2 regions of the Nocardiopsis sp. NPDC006198 genome follow, and region 1 is predicted to be linked to the other one. Evidence: riboswitches for the same ligand, from Rfam matches in the RefSeq annotation. Region 1 holds a riboswitch; the other holds the start of a gene.
What was found. Region 1 has a riboswitch for thiamine pyrophosphate ahead of thiD (bifunctional hydroxymethylpyrimidine kinase/phosphomethylpyrimidine kinase). Riboswitches for the same ligand answer to the same signal wherever they lie in the genome.
Positions count from the first base shown of each region.

Region 1 (7,347 bases):
AGGCCGACATCTTCCGCGCCGCCCTGGAGCGGCGCTCCCCCGGCGCCCCCCGGGCCCGGACCCTGGACGACGTGGCCGGGCGCGCCGCCCGGTGCTTCCCCCAGCGCATGCTGGTGCTCGGCCCGCTCATGCACGCCGCCGGGCAGTGGAACGCCCTGAGCATGCTGCTGTGCGGCAAGCAGGTGGTGCTGTCCACCGACCGCAGCTTCCGGCCCGACCGGGTGCTGGAGACGGCGCACCGGGAGGGCGTGCACACGGTCCAGCTGGTGGGCGACGCCATGGCCCGCCCGCTGGCCCGGCACCTGCTCACCGAACCCGGCCTGTGCCCGGACCTGACCGCCGTCCGCTCCGGCGGCACACCGCTCACCCCGCAGGTGCGCGGCCTGTGGCGCGCCTGGCGCGAGGACATCGTCCTGGCCGACTCCTACGGGGGGTCGGAGACGGGCGTGTGCGGTTCGGCGACCGCCGCGGAGGGGAGCGGCGGGCCGGACGGCTCCGTGTCCCTGGAGGGGGCCGCCGACGCCCGCAGCTTCACGATGGGCGGCAGCATCGCGGTGCTGGACCAGGCGCTGCGCCCGCTCCCGCCGGGTTCGCCCGAGGTCGGCCGGATCGCGCGCACCGGCCGGATCCCGCTCGGCTACTACAACGACCCCATCACGACGGCCCGTACCTTCCCCACCGACGCCGACGGGCGCCGCTGGGCCCTGTCCGGCGACTTCGGGGCGCGGGCCGGGGACGGGTCGATCGTCCTCCTGGGGCGCGGGAGCGCCGTCATCAACACCGCCGGGGAGAAGGTGTACCCGGAGGAGGTGGAGGCCGCCCTGAAGGCGCACCCCTCGGTGGAGGACGCGATCGTGGTGCCCGCCTCGGACGAGCGGCTCGGCCAGAGGGTGACGGCCCTGGTCTCCCTCGCCGCGGGGGCCCGCCTGGAGGAGGCCGCCCTGCTGGACCACTGCCGCGTGCGCCTGGCGGGGTTCAAGGTCCCGAGGACCGTCCACTTCGTGGACCGGGTGCGGCGCACGGCCGTCGGCAAGCAGGACTACCGGTGGGCGGCGTCGGTGGCCCGGGACGAGGGCGGGGTCCCGCGCCCGAGCCCGCTGCGGTACTGACGGCCGCGGTCCGCGGAACCGCCCGGCGCGGGGGCGGGGACGGCGGCCGGCCTGTGGAGGGCCACACCCTGTCACTGAGACGAAGCACAGTTTTCGGATGCTGTCCGGCGGCCCTGCTACAGGGCCGAAAATTACGTCATTCCAGGACAAAGGCCACGTAAGGGTTCTGCCAGGCCTCGCTTTGGCGGCTCCACACGGGGTGCGGTCGTCCACAACTCTCCTCAGCGCCTGCCCACAGCGGCCTCCGCCCCTTGTACCTTAGATCCCGACGGCCGCAATCTCCGGCCGATTCGGACAGTCTCCTTTTCGCCTCATCCCCACCCGTCGCACATTCGCGTGCGCGGGCGAGACCCTTAGGACGGAGGAAGGCGCACCTCTCCCGGACTCCCCGGGTAGCGTCCAACCACCCAGATGGCCAATTCCGCAGGCTCCTACCTCCTCGACGCGGTGCGCGGCGGCGCCGTGGGCGCCTCCGAAGCCCTTCCGGGCATCAGCGGCGGGACCGTCGCCCTCATCGTCGGCCTCTACGACAAGCTCATCGGCGGCGCGGGCCACATGGTCAGCGGGATCAAGCGGTACGTCACGGACGTCCCGCGCGGGCGCGGCAGGGCCCGCGCGCAGGAGCAGTTCCGACAGGTGGACTGGAGCGTCCTGGTTCCCGCGCTGGTCGGCATGGCCGTGTTCCTGGTCCTGGCCGCCCTCCTCCTGGCGCCGCTCGTCGACGCCTACACCCGGTACGCCTACGCCCTGTTCTTCGGCCTCGTCCTGGCGTGCCTGTGGATCCCCTACTCCGGGGCGGGCCGCCCCTGGAGGGCCGGGCACTACGCCGTGGCACTGGTGTTCGCCGTGGCCGCCTTCGTGCTCACCGGGCTGCCGGGCGCCAACCTGCCGACCCACCCGGCGGTCGTCTTCCTCGCCGCCGCGGTGGCCGTCTGCGCGCTCGTCCTGCCGGGGCTGTCCGGCTCCTTCATCCTGCTCACACTCGGGCTCTACGAGCCGACGATCAGCGCGGTCGGCGACCTGGACATCGCCTACCTGGCCGTCTTCGCCCTGGGCATGCTCACCGGCCTGTCCCTGTTCGTGAAGCTGCTCCAGCACCTCCTGGAGAACTTCCAACACATGACCCTCGTTGTACTCACCGGCCTCATGGCCGGTTCGCTGCGCGCCCTGTGGCCGTGGCAGACCGAGTCCCGCGAGGTCGTCACCCCCACCGACGTCCCTGTGACAGTCGTCTTCATCGTCGCCGGTTTCGTGATCGTGACCGCGGCCATCGTCTGGGAGCGCCGCAAGCGCTCCCGGGCCGAGGCCGCCCGCGTCGCGGCCGGCGTCCGACCGGAAAGAACGGAAAGCCACTTCTCATGACAGCGAATCTGTGGACGGCGTCGAACCTGGCGATGGAAGGCGAGGTCGTCCACGAGTACGAGGGCTTCATCGGCTGGGTGCTGAGCCTGATGACGACCCTGGGCGAGCCCGGCGTCGGCGTGGCCCTGTTCATCGAGACCTTCTTCCCCCCGATGCCGAGCGAGGCGGTCCTGCCCGGTGCGGGCTTCCTCGCCTACGACGGGCACATGAACGTCTGGCTCGCCATCCTGTGGGCCACGATCGGCTGCCTGGTCGGCGCCTGGGGCTTCTACGCGATCGGCGCCCTGCTGGGCCGGGACCGCACCAAGTGGCTGGTGGAGAAGACCCCCCTGCTCGAGGTCGAGGACTTCTACAAGGCCGAGCGCTTCTTCGCCCGTTTCGGCGGCCTCGCCGTGCTCCTGGGCCGGTGCGTGCCGCTGGTGCGCAGCTTCATCTCGGTCCCCGCCGGCATCGAGCGGATGCCCATCCTCAAGTTCTCCGTGTACACCGTGATCGGCTCCGCCGTCTGGAACTCGATCTGGATCGGACTCGGCTACGCCTTCGGCCCGGCCATCAAGCCGATCCTGGTGCAGTGGAGCGGCCTCATCAGCAACATCGTGCTGGTCGTCATCGCCCTGCTGTTCCTGTGGTTCGTCATCGTCCGCGTCCGCAAGCTGCTCAAGGCCCGGTCCGCGGACAACGCCCCCACCCTCTGAACGGCGCCGGCAGCCGTACGGGCCCCTCGGGTCCGCGCGTCCGGAACACATACGCCGACCCCCTCGGGTCGGCCGCACACTGAGCGGGGCCGCCCACGCGGCGGCCCCGACGGCGCGGGGTGCCGGTGAGTCCACCGGCTGAGAGCACACCCGTCGAACCTGCCCTAGTTCGTACTAGCGAAGGAACGCCCATGAGCGCGTACAACATCGTGTCCATCGCCGGCAGCGACCCCAGCGGGGGCGCCGGGATCCAGGCGGACCTCAAGGCCTTCTCCGCACACGGCGCCTTCGGCATGACCGTGGTCGCGGCCCTCACCGCCCAGTCCACGCGCGGCGTCACCGGGGTCCACCCGATCCCCGCCGATTTCGTCGCCCACCAGATGGACACCCTCTTCTCCGACGCCACGGTGCACGCGGTCAAGGTCGGCATGCTCGGCACGGCCGAGGTCACCGAGGCCGTCGCCGAGGCGATCGGGCGCCACGGACTGCCCCACGTGGTGGTGGACCCGGTGATGGTGGCCAAGAGCGGCGACCGCCTGCTGGAGCCCTCCGCCGTCGACGCGCTGCGCACCCGGCTGCTGCCCCGGGCGGACCTGGTCACGCCGAACCTGCCCGAGGCGGCCGACCTGCTGGACGAGCCGGAGGCGGCCGACCTGGCGGCGATGCACGAGCAGGCCCTCCGGCTGCTGGAGTTCGGTCCGCGCGCGGTCCTGCTCAAGGGAGGCCACCTGGCCGGAGAGGACTGCGTCGACATCCTCGTGGCCAAGGGCTCCGCCCCGGTCGAGTTCCGCTCGCCGAGGGTCCGCACCCGCAACACGCACGGCACGGGGTGCACCCTGTCCTCCTCGATCGCGGCCCTGCTTCCGCAGCGGCCGGACACGGCCTCCGCCGTGGGCGACGCCAAGGTCTACCTGACCGAGGCGCTCCGGCGGGCGGACGAGATCGACGCCGGAGGCGGGCAGGGGCCCGTGCACCACTTCCACGCCTGGTGGAAGTAGGACCCGCCGACCGGGGGGCGGCACCGACGCCCTCCCCCGCGGGACCGGGCCCGGCGGAGCGGCGCGTCCGCCTCCGCCGGGCCCGGCCGCGTTCGCGGAGGCCGGGGGCCCGGCGGGCCGCCGGTCGTGCCGCTACCCCCGTACGGGCTCCATGACCGCGTCCGGGTCCCGCCAGTCCGGGTGGGCGAAGAACTTCCTCGTCTCCGCGACGACCACCGGGGACAGCAGGAGCAGCCCGATCAGGTTGGGCAGGGCCATGAGGCCGTTGGCGATGTCGCTGAACAGCCACACCGCGTCGATCTGCGCCGTGGCGCCGACGTAGACGACCGCGATGAACAGCAGCCGGTAGGGCACGACGAGCGAGCGCCCCGCCAGGTACACGACGCACCTCTCGCCGTAGTAGGCCCAGCCGAGGATGGTCGTGTAGGCGAAGACCACCACCGCGCAGGCGACGAACACGGGACCCAGGCCCGCCAGGTCCGGGCTGATCCGGCCGAGGCCGGCCTCCATCGCGGAGGTGGTGAGCAGGACCCCCTTGTCGCTGCCCTCCACCCCCGCGGCGTCGGGGTCCTGCCACACCCCGGTCGTGATGATCATCATCGCGGTCAGGGTCAGCATGATCACGGTGTCGACGAAGGTCTGCGTCATCGCGACGAGGGCCTGGCGGACCGGCTGGTCGGTCCTGGCCGCGGCGGCGGCGATGGCGCCGGTGCCCATGCCGGACTCGTTCGAGAAGATGCCGCGGGAGACGCCCTGGCGGATGACGTACATCAGGGTGGCGCCCGCGAACCCGCCCGCCGCGGAGGTGCCGGTGAAGGCGTCGCCGAGGACCAGTGCGAAGGCGGGGCCGATCCGGTCGTGGTGCACCGCCAGGACCAGCAGGTTCATGAGGACGAAGCCGATGATCATGAACGGGACCACGGCGGAGGCGACCCGGCCGATCCCCTTGATCCCGCCGAGGACGACCACGGCGGTCAGCAGCATCAGGACCACGCCGACGGCCCGCTGGTCGGCGCCGGTGGCGTCGTTGACCGCCTCGGCCACGGCGTTGGCCTGGGTGCCGTTGCCGATGCCGAAGGCGGCCACCGCCCCGAAGACGGCGAACGAGCAGCCGAGGAGGACGCCGAGCCCTCCGGGGAGGCCCCGGCGCAGGTAGTACATCGGGCCGCCGGCCTGCTCGCCCCTCTCGTCCGTGACCCGGTACTTCACCCCGAGCAGGGCCTCGCTGTACTTGGTGGCCATGCCCAGGACGCCGGTGACCCACATCCAGAAGAGGGCTCCCGGTCCGCCGAGTCCGATGGCCAGGCCCACCCCGGCGATGTTGCCGACGCCGGTCGTCGCGGCCAGGGCGGTGTTGAGGGCCTGGAAGTGCGAGATGTCGCCCCTGAGGTCCTCGCCGACCTCCTCCCGCCGGACGAGGGCGAGCCACAGGGCGTGGGCGAGCCGGGTGAACTGGAGCGCCCGCAGCCGGATCGTCAGGTAGACCCCGGTGACCAGCAGCAGCGGGAGGAGGACGAGCGGACCCCAGACGATGCCGCTCAGTACTCCGGCCATGTCGAGCAGCAGGTCCACGGGGGTCTCCGTCTCGGTGCGCGCGTCGGCCCGGCGCCACCGGCACGGCGAGGCGGGGTCCGGCGGTCCGGGGGGGTCGTGCCGACGGTAGTGGACACCGCGCGGTGTCGCCAGGAAATCGCGGCAACACGCGGCGGAGCCGTGTCCCCCGCTCCCCGGGGCCCCCTCACCGGGGGCCGGGGGACGCCCGCCCTCCGGACGCTCCGGTCCCCGCAGGCGCGTGTGGGCGGGCAGTGGTCAGGAGTCGTCCTTGTGGGAGAGGGCGAGCCTGCTCAACACCTCGGCGGCCCGGACCGGGTCGGCGCCCCGGCCCACGGCGATGCCGAGCAGGTAGGTGGTGAGCGGGGCGGCGGGGCGGGCCACCGAGTGGGCGGCGTCCTTGGCGAGGTCGAGGACGCGGTCGACGTCCTCCTTGCCCAGGGGCTCCGTACCGGTCAGTTCCAGTTCACGGCGGACGGCTTCCGCCCATTCGACGAGGGTCACCGGGCGACTCCTAGGAGAGGGATGGCGGTCACGTCAGGCGATCATAGCCACCCGGGTGTCACCGGGCGGCCACAGGCGCGCGCGGGCGGGTCACCGTCCGATCGCCCGACCCACGCCTGCGCTTCGGGAGGGGTTCCCCCCGTGCCGGACCGCGGTTCACCCGGCGGTCCTAGTGTCGGCACCAGCCTTCCCCCGGCGTTGGGAGCCCCCGCATGCCACCGACCGAGCCCTCTCAGCCGCTTCGCGTGGCGATCGTGACGGAGTCCTTCCTCCCCCAGGTCAACGGGGTGACCAACTCCGTCTGCCGGGTCGCCGACCTGCTCGCCTCGCGCGGGCACCGGGCCCTCGTCCTGGCTCCCGGCCCCGGACCGTCCTCCTACGCGGGCTTCCCCGTGGTCCGCATGCCCTCGCTCCCCCTTCCCTTCTACCGGGACTTCCCCGTGGGCCTTCCCGCCCGGCGCACGATGACCGCGGCCGTCCGCGCCTTCGCCCCCGACGTGCTGCACCTGGCCTCGCCCGCCCTGCTCGGGTCCGCGGCGGTGGAGACCGCCCGCCGCTGGGCCCTCCCGACGGTGGCGGTGTTCCAGACCGACCTCCCCGGCTTCGCGGCGCGCTACGGCCTGCCCGGCGGCGACGGCGTCTGGTCCCTGCTCAAGCGCACGCACTCCGCCGTCGACCGCACGCTCGTCCCCTCCTCGGCCGCCATGGAGGCGCTGTCCGGGCGCGGGTTCCCCCGGCTGGACCTGTGGCGGCGCGGTGTCGACGCCCGCCGGTTCTCCCCCGCCCACCGCGACGACGGCCTGCGCCGCAGGCTCGCGCCGAACGGCGAGACCGTCGTGGGCTACGTGGGGAGGCTGGCCCGGGACAAACGGGTCGACCTGCTCGCCCACGTGGCCCGCCTGCGCAACATCAGGCTGGTCGTGGTCGGGGACGGCCCCGAGCGCTCCCGCCTGCGCCGCCGCCTGCCCGACGCCGTCTTCACCGGGCAGCGCACGGGCTCCGAGCTGTCCCGGCTGTACGCGTCGATGGACGTGTTCGTCCACACGGGGGCCGACGAGACGTTCTGCCAGGCCGTCCAGGAGGCGCTGGCCTCGGGGGTTCCGGTGGTCGCCCCTGCCGCGGGCGGGC
Region 1 is NZ_JBEXSY010000011.1:112,169-119,515, reverse strand. It holds gene ABZ234_RS10665 (acyl-CoA synthetase) at 1-1,109, shown strand, start outside; gene ABZ234_RS10660 (DUF368 domain-containing protein) at 1,521-2,471, shown strand; gene ABZ234_RS10655 (DedA family protein) at 2,468-3,166, shown strand; TPP riboswitch at 3,272-3,369, shown strand; gene thiD (bifunctional hydroxymethylpyrimidine kinase/phosphomethylpyrimidine kinase) at 3,358-4,164, shown strand; gene ABZ234_RS10645 (sodium:alanine symporter family protein) at 4,297-5,736, opposite strand; gene ABZ234_RS10640 (DUF6457 domain-containing protein) at 5,974-6,219, opposite strand; gene ABZ234_RS10635 (glycosyltransferase family 1 protein) at 6,432-7,347, shown strand, end outside.

Region 2 (7,347 bases), on a different contig from region 1:
AGGGCGGCCAGGGCTCCGGCCCCCACCGAGCCGACGAGCACGGCGCGGAACGGCCGGGCCGTGCGCCAGAGGGGGCCGCGCGGGCGCTGGTGGCTGAGGGCCCCGCCCTCGGGTCCGCTCAGCGCCGGGCGCGACGTCCCCGCGCCGTCGGACTGCTTCTGGGTCATCATCGCTCGCTCCCGCCCGTCACCGCGTCGGCGGGAGCGGCCGTGTCGGCCGCCTCCTCCGGCTCCGGCACGGGCGCCGGAGCCGGCGCCTCGTCGCCGGCCGCGGTGTCCACGGACCCCGGGCAGGTCCGGTTCGTGGGGTCCGCCTCGGTGTAGCAGCCGCCCGGGGGCTCGGCGATGTCCGGCGTCTCCCAGCCCTCCCGTTCGACGGCGCGCACGAGGGCCTCCACCATCTTCGGGTCGAACTGGGTCCCGGCACAGGCGCGGAGCTCGGCGATGGCGTCCTCCGCCGACCACGCCTGCCGGTAGGAGCGCGTGGAGGTGAGGCAGTCGAAGACGTCGGCGACGCTGATGATGCGCGCGGACTCGGGGATCTCCATCCCCACCAGCCCCATGGGGTAGCCGCGCCCGTCGAGGCGCTCGTGGTGGTGGCGGATCCCGGCCAGCGCCTCGTCCAGGAAGCTGATCTCGCGGACGATCTCGTAGCCGCGGGTCGGGTGGAGCTTGATGGCCGCGTACTCGTCGTCGGTGAGTTTGCCCGTCTTCTGCAACACCTTGGTGGGTACTCCGAGCTTGCCGATGTCGTGCAGCATTCCGGCGTACCGGATCTTCTGCACCCGCTCGGCGGGCATACCCAGTTCCCGGGCGATCATGGCGGCGCCCTCGGCGACGCGCATGCAGTGGCCCCGGGTGTAGTAGTCCTTGGTCTCCACCGCCTGGCAGAGGGTGGCGAGGGTCGCCTCGTGGGCGCGCGCCTCGTCCAGCTGCTGGGCGAAGGTCCAGCGGGCGATGAACAGGGGCAGCAGGACCAGGAGCGGGGCGACGAGTCCGACCCCTCCCCAGACGGCCGCGATGGCGAGCCCCAACATCTGGTAGCCCATGGAGGACAGCTCGACGGCGACCAGGGGACGCCAGTGGAGCCTGCTCCGGCTCCCCGGCCGCACGACCCCGAGCGCCCACATGAGGGTGCCGATGAGGACCGAGTTGACCAGGGAGTGGGTCAGGACGGCGGCGACGTAGGGGAGCACCACGGCCGGGAAGTCCTCCCGGCCCGGTTCCCCCACCGTTCCGCCGAGCAGAAGGTAGACGTGTCCGGCCGCGTAGGCCGCCAGTGCGAACTGCGCGCCGTTGAAGGCCCTCTTGACGAGGTCCATCCTGCGGATCGTGAGGCAGGAGGCGAAACCGACCACCGCCGCACCGACCGGTCCGACCAGGACCACCGCGGCCAGCGAGACGGCCGAGCTCGGTGATATCCCCGCTCTGACGCCCTTGAGGACGGCTGTGCTGATCGACTCCGCGACCACGAAGAGGATCGCGACGAGGACCAGCGTCTGCAGATCGATTCCCGAGTAGGGACCGATGAGCACGATGGCGACAGCACTGACAACGATGATTCCGACGTAGACACGCGCGCCCTGAGGAAGAGCCCGCACCCCCGTTCACCCCCCGCCAATGACGACCGGACTGTCATGGTTTCACCGGTTCTGTTCTACCACCAGGACCACCCGGTGAAGGCGGTTACGACCCAAAGAGCACCGATCGCGGTGTGGAGCATGCTGATGAACATCGTTGTTCCCCTCTCCCCGACGCAGGCGCACCTCCATTCCCCCGGGCACGCCGCGTAAATTACCCCATTCGTTGGATATGGCGTCCAGTTTAACGGGCAACAGCAGGCTCCTGTTTACCTCCGACCCGAACCACCGTCGATCCGCAACCCCGTGATGGCAACAAGTTCCGGAATGCGGAATTACGAATTCAATTAGTAATTTTATTCTATTACCCTGAGTAACCACTGATCATCGGACAAGCAGGTCGGACTACCCACCGTCAAGACGATTACCCTCGGCCCACCCGACCGAGACCACCTCGAACGACTACGGAAAGTAACCATTCGCAACAGTCTGGGGGACTCGGGGGAAAAAACATTCCGAGTCGGTTACGGCCTGGGACGGAGCCGGTGTTCCGGGCGTGTCGAAGAACGCTGCAAGAAGGTTGCCGCGTCCGCACGTGACCAAAACTCCGACAGCCACGAGGAAACGGGGAAGACATTCACGCAAAAGCCCTAAATTGCCACACAAGGAGCCAGAGTCAGTCAATTCAGAAATGGGGCACAAAATAGACAATGGCGGTACCTGGAATTCCAGGTACCGCCGTCTCGGGTGCCGGAGGCCGGGGGCGAGGCCCTCAGGCGGGCGCTCCCGGCGCCTCCGCGCCGGCCTCCTTGGCCAGCTGCTCCGTGCGCGCCAGGGCCAGACGCCCCAGCACCTTGTCGCGCAGGTCCATCGGGACGGGGTCGCAACCGCAGTGCTTGGCCACGAGCTTCTTCACCGCCTCGTCGAGCCCGTACTCCTCCAGGCAGGGGCTGCAGCCGTCCAGGTGCTCCCTGATCTGCTCGCAGTTGCGCTCCTCGAGCTCACCGTCGATATAGGTGTAGAGCTTGTCGAGCACCTCGCTGCACGGGGTGTCGCTGTGTTCGCCGTGACCGCCGCTCATCGCAGATCTCCTCGATCCGACCCGTCCTGACCCCCACCAGCGGACGTTCCCGAGGCGACGCCGGCGGCCGCGGCCGCCCTCGCCGGCAGGAAGCCGCGCTCCGCCGCGTACTCCTCCAGGTGCGACCGGAGCTGGCGACGGCCTCTGTGCAGACGGGACATGACCGTCCCGATCGGCGTCCCCATGATCTCGGCGACCTCCTTGTACGCGAAGCCCTCGACGTCGGCGAGGTACACGGCGATCCGGAAGTCCTCGGGCAGCTCCTGGAGCGCCCTCTTGACGTCGCTGTCGGGGAGGTGTTCGAGCGCCTCGGCCTCGGCCGACTTCAGACCGGCCGCGGTGTGCGACGCGGCCTGGGCCAGCTGCCAGTCCTCGACGTCCTCGGTCCCCGCCTGCTTCGGCTCCCGCTGCTTCTTGCGGTAGGAGTTGATGAAGGTGTTGGTGAGGATGCGGTACAGCCACGCCTTGAGGTTCGTCCCCTGTTTGAACTGGTGGAACGAACCGAACGCCTTGGCGAAGGTCTCCTGGACGAGGTCCTCCGCGTCAGCGGGGTTGCGTGTCATCCGCAACGCCGCGGAGTAGAGCTGGTCGAGGAAGGGGAGCACGTCCCTCTCGAACCGCTCGTCCCTCTCCTCGGCTGTCTCCTGGCCCTGTTCCAAGCCCGTCGGCCTCCTCGCACTGGTCCCAGCTGGGGCATCCATACCCCAACGATACGGTCCCGTGGCCCTGACCCGCGCACCGCCACCGCGTGGCGGCGACGCCGTCTCCCCGCGCTCGAGACATGAACCGGCAGTCGGCATGCTCTGACGACCCTCCTCATAGGACTTTCGTCCGCCCCGGACGTCCGCTTCCGGTGGCGGTGTGGAGGACAACAACGTTCGCGCCGGGCTGATTCCGCGCCACCGGGGGGACGAAGGTCCCTTACCCGCCCGAAATTGTCGTTTGCCTCGGTCATCGGAGGTGAGGCATGGCAGAGTGCGGGTAGGACCACTTGAAGGATGGGAGAGGAGCGCACGTGCAACCGTCCTCAACCCCTGCCTCCGAACGCCCCCGCTCGCCCGCGGCGCAGTTCGCCACCCCCGACCGCCTCTCGGACTACTGGCGGTTCTACTGGGCGGTCGCGGAGGCGCAGATCGCCCGCTGGCTCCCCGAGGCACCCTCCCGGCTCCTCGACGTGTCCAGCCCCGACTACCAGGGCACCCCGCGCGCGGTGGCCGCCGGCCACGACGTCGTGACCCTGCTCCCCTCCGCCGACATGGCGGTGCGCCGCCCGCTCACCCTCGTCAACGGGCGCGCGGTGGTGCCGCGCCCGGCGCGGCGCGGACGCCTGCGCCACGTCGTCGGGGACTCCGCCTTCCTGCGCAACTTCGCCTCCGAGGTCTTCGACGGGGTGATCGCCGACAACCGGGTCCTGTCGCGCCACCTGGCCACCGAGTCCTCCGTCGCGGAGGTCGCCAGGGTGCTGCGCCCGGGGGGACGCGCCCTGCTGTGCGTGGACTCCGTGGTGCTGGGCATGGCGCTGCTCGCCGAGCAGGACTGCTGGCCGGAGCTGAGCCACGCGCCGAGCGCGGACGTGCTCCTGGTCCCCTGGCCCGACGGTTCCATCACCCGGTGCTTCACCGCCGAGCAGCTCACCGAGACGCTCTCGGACGCGGGTCTGGAACTGGAGTGGATCAAGCCCCGCACGGTGCTGTCCGCCTCCACGGTGGAGATGATGCTGGCCCGCGACCCGAGGTCGATGGGACGCCTGGTGGAGATGGAGCTGCGGGCGACCGAGTCCGACGACTACGTCGGCGTGCACCTGGTCGCCAGCGCCCGCAAGCCCGGCTGAGCGGCGTCCTCCGTCGGCGTCGCGGACGGGGGCGTCCGCGGGAACTCACACGTGGTGCGGGGTGGCCGGGGGGACACTCCGGCCTTCCGCACTCCGCGAGCGGCCCGCCCCCGGTCTCCCGGGGGACGGGCCGGGCCCGCGGACGCCTGACCCGCCGGGGCGTCCGCGGCACACGCCCTACTCGGCGAGGGGGAGGTACACGCGTTTGCCCTCTTCGGAGAACTCCGCCGACTTGTCGGCCATGCCCCGCTCGATGGCCGCGACGGTGTCCAGACCGTGCTCCTCCGCGTAGCGGCGCACGTCCTGGGTGATCTTCATGGAGCAGAACTTGGGCCCGCACATGGAGCAGAAGTGCGCCGTCTTGGCCGGTTCGGCCGGCAGGGTCTCGTCGTGGAAGGACCGGGCGGTCTCGGGGTCGAGGGACAGGTGGAACTGGTCCTGCCAGCGGAACTCGAACCGCGCCCTGGACAGCTCGTCGTCCCACTCCTGGGCCCCGGGGTGCCCCTTGGCCAGGTCGGCGGCGTGCGCGGCGAGCTTGTAGGTGATGACGCCCGTCTTGACGTCGTCGCGGTCGGGCAGCCCGAGATGCTCCTTGGGCGTGACGTAGCAGAGCATCGCCGTGCCGAGCCAGCCGATCTGCGCGGCGCCGATCGCCGAGGTGATGTGGTCGTAGCCGGGGGCCACGTCGGTGGCCAGGGGGCCGAGCGTGTAGAACGGCGCCTCGCCGCACAGCTCCTCCTCCAGGCGCACGTTCTCCGCGATCTTGTGCATGGGGACGTGCCCGGGGCCCTCGATCATCACCTGGACGTCGTGCGCGCGGGCGACGTGGGTGAGCTCCCCCAGGGTGCGGAGCTCGGCGAACTGGGCCTCGTCGTTGGCGTCGGCGATCGACCCGGGGCGCAGCCCGTCACCGAGGGAGAAGGTGACGTCGTACTCCCGGAGGATCTCGCACAGCTCCTCGAAGTGGGTGTACAGGAAGCTCTCCCTGTGGTGGGCCAGGCACCAGGCGGCCATGATGGAGCCGCCCCGGGAGACGATGCCGGTGACCCGGCGGGCGGTGAGCGGCACGTACCGCAGCAGCACCCCCGCGTGCACCGTCATGTAGTCCACGCCCTGCTCGCACTGCTCGACCACGGTGTCCCGGTAGACCTCCCAGCTGAGCCGGGCCGGGTCCCCGTCGACCTTCTCCAGTGCCTGGTAGATGGGCACGGTGCCGATCGGGACGGGCGAGTTGCGCAGGATGCGCTCGCGGGTCTCGTGGATGCGCCTGCCCGTGGACAGGTCCATGACGGTGTCGGCGCCCCAGCGGGTGGCCCACACCATCTTCTCGACCTCCTCGGGCACGGAGGAGGTGACGGCGGAGTTGCCGATGTTGGCGTTGATCTTGACCAGGAAGTTCTTGCCGATGATCATCGGCTCGGACTCGGGGTGGCACCGGTTGGCGGGGATGACCGCGCGGCCCAGTGCCACCTCGGAGCGGACGAACTCGGGGTCCACGCCCTCGCGTTCGGCCACGAAGCGCATCTCGGGGGTGAGGGTCCCGGCCTTCGCGCGGGCGAGCTGGGTGGACGCGCCGCCGACCGTCCGGTGGTCCCCGGCCCAGGCCAGGCGGGTCGGGGGAAGGCCCCGGTGGACGTCGACGGACACGGCGTCGTCTGTGTAGGGGCCGGAGGTGTCGTACAGGTCGAAGTGGCTGCCGTTGCTGAGTCCCACCCTGCGCCGGGGCACGCGGAGCGTGTGCCCCTCCGGGGTCACGACCTCGCGATAGACCTTGGATGATCCCATGATGGGACCGGTGGTCACCCGGTGAACGGCGGTGTCGGAACCTCTGGTGGAACTGACGTCACGACCGTCGGTAGCCGTCATGGCATGCCTCCCTACGTCGGAATTACCCGAACAGGTTCTGCGGTCGGCGACACCGTCGAGTCACCCTCTCAGCCCGCCATGGCGCGAGCTCCCGCGTTGCGTATTCACATGTGTGGGCACGTCGAGCGTGCCGCGGCACCTCGATCCCGGTGCCGGGGCCCTTCGGCCACGCACACCATACACAGGGCCGCCCCCGCCGTGTCCACCGTCACAGGGGTCAGAAAAGTGTCCCCGGTTCGCCACCCCCGGTGTCGGTGAGGGGTTCGAGCAGGTCGGGACGGTTGTTCTTGATGGTGTTGACGTCGGTGGACACCTCGTCGACCGCGAACCGGTCGACGGGGGTCTCCCCCAGCAGGTGCGCGAGCTCGTCGGCGCCCGAAGCGGGATCCAGCCAGGCGGCCCAGTCCTCCGGCGGCACGACGACCGGCATGCGCTCGTGGATGTGGTCGAGCCCGGGCGCCGCCCCGGTGGTGATGACCGCACAGCTCCACACCCAGGCGGCGGGGTCGTCCTCGGGCACCTCGGGGTCGCGCCAGCGCTCGAAGATGCCCGCCATCGCCAGGGGGCGGTCGTCCCGGTAGTGGATCGAGTAGGGCTTCTTGTCGGCCTTGGCCTTGCGCTTCTTGTGCTGGGGGTCGGTCGCGGGCGAGGTGCTGGCCTGCACGGTGCCGTCCTTGCCGACGAGCTGCCACTCGTAGTAGGCGTCGGCGGGCAGCAGGCACCGGCGGCGGCGGTAGGCGGTGCGGAAGGCCGGCTTGTCGGCGACCGTCTCGCTCCGGGCGTTGATCATCCGGTAGCCGACGTTGCGGTCCTTGGCCCAGGAGGGGACGAGCCCCCAGCGCAGCGTGTGCAGGGTCCTGGGCCCGGGCGGGCCCTGGTCGCCGGCCCGGGGCGGCGGACCGAGCACGGCGTACACCGGCCTTCCCGGCGAGATGTTGTAGTCCGGCTCCAGCTCCTCCAGCGGAGGCCACGACCGGGGGTCCGCCTCCT
Region 2 is NZ_JBEXSY010000082.1:8,746-16,092, forward strand. It holds gene ABZ234_RS30905 (HD domain-containing phosphohydrolase) at 1-167, opposite strand, end outside; gene ABZ234_RS30910 (HD-GYP domain-containing protein) at 167-1,534, opposite strand; gene rsrA (mycothiol system anti-sigma-R factor) at 2,352-2,660, opposite strand; gene ABZ234_RS30920 (sigma-70 family RNA polymerase sigma factor) at 2,657-3,319, opposite strand; gene ABZ234_RS30925 (methyltransferase) at 3,676-4,491, shown strand; gene thiC (phosphomethylpyrimidine synthase ThiC) at 4,669-6,357, opposite strand; TPP riboswitch at 6,351-6,462, opposite strand; gene ABZ234_RS30935 (SOS response-associated peptidase) at 6,575-7,347, opposite strand, start outside.
Region 2: linked by a shared signal. The riboswitch ahead of thiC (phosphomethylpyrimidine synthase ThiC) and the one ahead of thiD (bifunctional hydroxymethylpyrimidine kinase/phosphomethylpyrimidine kinase) in region 1 are both predicted to bind thiamine pyrophosphate.